2 regions of the Jeotgalibacillus sp. 10bf12 genome follow, and region 2 is predicted to be linked to the other one. Evidence: predicted binding sites of a transcription regulator. Region 2 holds the regulator's gene; the other holds the start of a gene.
The links. Region 2 encodes CtsR, which represses protease genes until heat stress. Its sites were predicted from a motif close to ATGGTCAATAAAGGTCAAACA; they were not measured.
Positions count from the first base shown of each region.

Region 1: a site for CtsR is predicted at 1,561-1,581, ahead of clpB (ATP-dependent chaperone ClpB). Genes of this name have one in related genera too.

Region 1 covers NZ_CP200276.1:2,020,599-2,023,812, forward strand. Annotated here, with positions in the region: gene DH10bf12_RS10520 (metal-sulfur cluster assembly factor) at 1-138, shown strand, start outside; gene DH10bf12_RS10525 (undecaprenyl-diphosphate phosphatase) at 619-1,449, opposite strand; gene clpB (ATP-dependent chaperone ClpB) at 1,591-3,214, shown strand, end outside.
Region 2 covers NZ_CP200276.1:938,336-941,549, reverse strand. Annotated here, with positions in the region: gene DH10bf12_RS04520 (protein arginine kinase) at 1-736, opposite strand, end outside; gene DH10bf12_RS04515 (UvrB/UvrC motif-containing protein) at 726-1,280, opposite strand; gene DH10bf12_RS04510 (CtsR family transcriptional regulator) at 1,293-1,754, opposite strand; rRNA gene rrf (5S ribosomal RNA) at 2,273-2,388, opposite strand; rRNA gene DH10bf12_RS04500 (23S ribosomal RNA) at 2,457-3,214, opposite strand, start outside.

The DNA of each region.
Region 1 (3,214 bases), 1.1 Mb from region 2:
GTGATCGTTGACCAGGTAAAAGCAGCACTTGCAGATGTACCTGAAGTGAAAGAAGTAGATGTAAATATTGTATGGAGCCCGCCATGGAGCAAAGACAATATGTCACGCTACGCTAAAATTGCATTAGGGATTACGTGATCAAAAAAATAAAACCGCTGAACCCTTTGATGGGTTCGGCGGTTTTTGCTGTGTCGGAGTATGTAGCTGTTGAGGAAGCGGGCAGATTGCCGGTGACCGATTGCAGTGCGGCCTAATAATGAAAAAGGTGATGTAATCCGTGTGCTAGCTGTAGGAATCCTCAGTAAAATTGATAGATAAAATCTGCCCGACGGTGATGAGCTCCGAATTAATGTCAATGGTGTCAGAATAAATTCAATTGCCGATAGATAAATGGGAAAAGGTGATCGAATCACCGCCATCACCGCCCACCTCCTCCGCCACAGTATACAGATCATTTCCTACCTCCATTAACAACCACACATTGACTGCAGTTGAAATGCCTGTGTCGCTGCGATGTATTGCCCGAAAAAAAGAGGCTCAGCCGTCAACACGGCCAAACCTCTCACCAATTAAATGAATCAATTTCCCGTCTGAAACGTATATAAGGAAACCATTACTTTACGAAATCCACAGTACAAGTAGAACAATTGGACCTACAGTTAAACAGTAAATCGCAAAATAAATCAGGTTACCCTTCGCCATAATATTCATAAACCACTTAAGCGAGAAGTATGAAGCAATAAGTGATGCGATAAATGCCAGCAGGTATGGGAGCCACAGATCCGCCAGGTTATCATCCTGAAGGAAATCTGAGAAGCTCAGTACCATTCCGCCAAGACTGACAGGTACAAATAGCAGAAATGAATACCGCAGTGCCGTTTCCTGATGAATCCCTCTTGCCATTGCCGCTACAATTGTTGCGCCGCTCCGGCTGATACCCGGAATCAGGGCAACCGCCTGAGCGCCACCAATGATCAGTGCATCTTTTATAGACATACCACTCTCACCGCGTTTACCACGCAGATTTCTAATCAGAAATAGTGCGATACCGGTAATCATTAAAGTAATCGCAACCGTCTGAGGTCCGGATAGACGTGAAATGTCATCATCAAACAGCACACCGATCACACCGGCTGGAATTGTACCGATAATCAGGTACAAAATGAAATTAAATTCTGTTTTATCTTCAGGCTTTCTCGTTTTTATGTAACCAAGACCTCTTGTAATCAGTCGGATAATGTCTTCTCTGAAAACCAGTAAAACAGCGATAAGAGAGGCTGAGTTCACCATTAATTCAAAAGTGAAATTGTTACCTTCAATTTCTATACCAAGAAAATATTGTGCCAGCTGAAGGTGCCCGCTGGATGAGATCGGAATCGGTTCAGTAAACCCCTGAAACAATCCGAGAAAAGTAAATTTTAATAATAACCATAACTGTTCGATATCCATAAAATCCTCCATTATTTTAGCATCACATGTTCTTAATTTAACCACCGAAAAGATGAGATGTAAAGTGCTGGTTCTTTACAATTTGATGAAGAGAATGATAAAATATGACAAAAGGTCAAAGAAGGTCAAAGGAGTGATCTGATGAAACTGGATCAAATGACATACAGTGTGCAGGATGCTTTTGCTGAAGGAAAAGAGCTTGCAGTAAATAATAAGCATTCTTCTATTGATGTAGAACACGTTTTTGCCTCGATGCTGAACAATGATTTTACATTGAGGCTACTGTCCGGGATTCACATGAATACTGCTGACATTAAAAGCTATATCTCAGAGAAGCTGTCTTCATTGCCTGTCGTGCATTCAGAAAGTTATGATCCTGTTTTTGCAGGAGATGTAGGCGTGTGGCTGAAACATTCAGAATCAGTCATGAAGGAATATACAGATGAGTTTTTATCATTAGAGCACCTGATGCTCGGTTTAATGAAACTGTCTCATCTGGACACAGTCAAATATATATTAAAACATAGTGAAGGACCTGATGTTTTAAAGCAGGTTATTGATGAAATCAGAGGGGGAAGAAGAGTGACATCTCAAAATCCTGAAGTCGCATATGAAGCGCTGTCTAAGTACGGACGTGATTTAGTGGAAGAAGTAAAAAAAGGAAAGATGGACCCGGTGATTGGACGTGATGCTGAAATCAGACACGTCATCAGGATTTTATCCAGAAAAACAAAAAACAATCCTGTACTGATCGGCGAGCCGGGGGTTGGTAAAACGGCCATTGTTGAAGGGCTTGCACAGCGGATAGTCAGAAAAGATGTACCTGAAGGGCTGAAAGATAAAATTGTCTTTGAGCTCGATATGAGCGCGCTTGTCGCCGGCGCAAAGTTCAGAGGTGAATTTGAGGAAAGACTGAAAGCCGTTCTTGCTGAAGTGAAAAACAGTGATGGTCAGATCATCCTCTTTATTGATGAATTACACACCATTGTAGGTGCCGGGAAAACAGAAGGTGCCATGGATGCAGGGAATATGCTGAAGCCGATGCTTGCCAGAGGAGAAATACACTGCATCGGTGCGACTACTTTGAACGAACACAGACAGTATATTGAAAAAGATCCTGCTCTTGAACGCAGATTTCAGCAGGTGATGGTGCAGGAACCTGACGAGGATGATACAGTATCGATCCTGCGCGGGCTGAAAGAGCGTTTCGAGCTCCATCACGGTGTAAGAATTCACGACAGTGCGATCGTAGCAGCAGCTAAGCTTTCTGAGCGCTATATTACAGATCGCTTTCTACCTGATAAAGCGATTGACTTAATCGATGAAGCCTGCGCGATGATCAGAACTGAAATTGACTCGATGCCACAGGAATTAGATGAAGCATTCCGAAGAGTCATGCAGCTTGAAATTGAAGAGCAGGCACTTGCAAAGGAAAAAGACCCTGCAAGTATTGAAAGGCTGAATAAACTAAGGCTTGAGCTTGTTGAACTGAGAGAGCAGGCAGAGGTCATGAAAGCGAAATGGGAAAGTGAAAAGCACTCATTAGTCGTGATTCAGGAAAAAAAAGAAGAGCTTGATAAGTTGAGAAGAGAGCTTGAAGATGCTGAGAATAACTATGATCTTTCTAAAGCTGCAGAGCTGAAGCACGGTCATATTCCAAAGCTTCAAAAGGAAATTACAGCACTGGAACTTGAAAACGAACAATCACGCGATGAAAACCGTCTGTTAAGAGAAGAAGTTTCTGAAGAAGAGATTGCATCAATTG
Region 2 (3,214 bases):
CAATAATCTGATCTACCACATGCAGCAGGTCCTCAGTAATATCTTCTTCTGACTTCCCGAGTGTCGTCTGGTTAGAGATCTGAAAGATGTTACCTAAAGCTTCGCTACCCTCACCGTAAATTCCTCTCGCTACCAGACCAAATTGTCCAATCGCAGGAATAATCCGGTTCATCTGGTGCGTCATCATTAATCCTGGTAAATGCATCATAACAGATGCACGCAATCCCGTCCCAACATTTGTCGGGCAGGTCGTCAAATATCCGAAATTCTCATCGAACGCATAATCAAAATGCTCCTCGATCGCATCATCTATCTCAAGCGCTTTTCGCAGTGCCTCCTTAAGCTGAAGGCCGGGAAACAGGCACTGGATACGCAAATGATCCTCTTCATTGACCATCAGGCTGACATCCTCATCATCTGACAGCCATACAGAGGAAGAACTTGAATCCTCCGCAAGGTTTGGACTAATTAAATGTTTCTCTACAAGTACTCTTTTTTCAAGCCCCTGCAAATCCTTCATTTTCAGCTCCTCAAGTGGATACCCTGCCTGCTGAACTGCAGTCCCAACTGCCTCTGACGTCTGCTCAGCTTCCTCTTGAGTAAACACGGTCGGAAACGCGTATTCATGATGATTCCGCGCCAGTCTGATTCTTGTAGACAGTACAATTTCTGAGTAAGGGCCGTCTTCATTCATCCAGGAACTGACCGCCTGATTTAAAAATCTCTCAAGACTCATCAGCGCCGCCCCCTTCATCACGAATTTCGGCTTCAAGCGAACGGATCTGATCACGAATTTCAGCCGCCTGTTCAAATTCTTCCTGTTCAATCAAAGCCTTCAGATCTGAACGCAGCTCCGTTACCTTCCGCTTCATATGAATCGTGCCACCCTGGCGCTCAGGCAGCTTGCCCTGATGAACAGTATTACCGCTATGCAGTCTTTTTAAAATAGGCGGCAGCTGATCCCTGAAGGATTCATAACACTTCGGGCAGCCAAACTTTCCAATCTTTAAAAACTGATCAAATGTCATTTGGCACCCACTGCACTCAACCGTCTCACGTCTCTGCTGCTGAGGCTGACTCTGCTTCATCACAGGTGACACATTCAACAGTCCTGCAAGTAAATGATTAAACGAAAATGCACCATCATCATTCATGAACGCTTCACCCTTATCCTGGGCACACACCTCACACAAATGAATCTCCGACTTCTTACCGTTCACGACATTTTTCAAATGAACAGCAGCAGGCCGCTCCTGGCATTGCTCACACATCATACTCATCACCCCGCGACCTTATTGATATTTTAAAACAGTCAGCATAGCGGTCAGGATCCTTCCTCTTACCTCATCCCTTACAGGCAGAGGCACATTCAGCGTAGACCGGTCCATCGCACTGAGCATAAGCTTTGCTTCCCGTTTGGAAATCACTTCTTCATCAATCAATCGAAATACCACACTCTCCGCAACCGCCTGTGAAACAACCGGCTGAAGAATCTCAAGAATCTGATCAATTAAATGCGCATGATCATCACTTTTTACTTTTATAATACGTATATACCCTCCGCCGCCACGCTTACTCTCCACAACGTAGCCACTTTCAATCGTAAAACGGGTTTTCATCACATAATTGATTTGAGAAGGCACGCACTGGAAACGCTCAGCAATCTCACTGCGCTTTATCTCCACTATTTCACTTCCACTCTTCTCCAAAACCTCTTTCAAATAGTTTTCAATCACATCAGAAATATTTTTCACATTGCCACCTCCCCACCTTGACTTTGACTATCTTTGACTATGATTATACAACATAGTTCAGTTTATGTGCAATTCAGGGGCTGGGATACTGGTGATTTGCATGAGTGTTGGTGTATGGGCAGGCATGTATCAGGGAGGGAGGTGGCACAGATAGAACGGATGGCGCTGATGGCGGGCAATTGAAGGAAATACAACTTTTGTTGATGGAATTAATGAATTTTATGATGAAAATCTTACATGGAATGAAGGAATAAAAGGTGTGTTTTTGGCTGCTGAAGGAATTAATGTCCGGATTGAGGGAATCAAACCAGATATTGAAGGGATCCACCACAGGGTTGAGGGAATAACTTTCGAATTGAATGAATTCCGTCGTCCATACACGCACTTAAGGTTTCGTCTTTTGGCCTTTGATGCCACTGGGATTCTGGCCTTTTGCTCTTAATGCCCTTCAGATCATATCCCTCTAATGCGTTTCAATGCACAAAAAAAGCCTTCCCACTCAGGGGAAGACTCAGGTTGCCTAGCGACGTCCTACTCTCACAGGGGGAAACCCCCAACTACCATCGGCGCTGAAGAGCTTAACTTCCGTGTTCGGCATGGGAACGGGTGTGACCTCTTCGCTGTCATCACTAGACATAAGGCTCGCGCCTTCAAAACTGGATACGTTCATCAAAGTAAGGGATTTTCCGAGAATCAACCGATTTGGTTAAGTCCTCGATCGATTAGTATTCGTCAGCTGCACATGTCACCATGCTTCCACCTCGAACCTATCTACCTGATCATCTTTCAGGGATCTTACCACTTGCGTGTGGGAAATCTCATCTTGAGGGGGGCTTCATGCTTAGATGCTTTCAGCACTTATCCCGTCCGCACATAGCTACCCAGCGATGCCATTGGCATGACAACTGGTACACCAGCGGTGCGTCCATCCCGGTCCTCTCGTACTAAGGACAGCTCCTCTCAAATTTCCTGCGCCCACGACGGATAGGGACCGAACTGTCTCACGACGTTCTGAACCCAGCTCGCGTACCGCTTTAATGGGCGAACAGCCCAACCCTTGGGACCGACTACAGCCCCAGGATGCGATGAGCCGACATCGAGGTGCCAAACCTCCCCGTCGATGTGGACTCTTGGGGGAGATAAGCCTGTTATCCCCGGGGTAGCTTTTATCCGTTGAGCGATGGCCCTTCCATGCGGAACCACCGGATCACTAAGCCCGTCTTTCGACCCTGCTCGACTTGTAGGTCTCGCAGTCAAGCTCCCTTATGCCTTTACACTCTTCGAATGATTTCCAACCATTCTGAGGGAACCTTTGGGCGCCTCCGTTACTCTTTAGGAGGCGACCGCCCCAGTCAAACTGCCTGCCTGACACTGTCTCCCGGCCCGATAAGGGCCGCGGGTTAGAAGTTCAACACAGCGGGGTAGTATCCCACCAATGCCTCCACCGAAGCTGGCGCTCC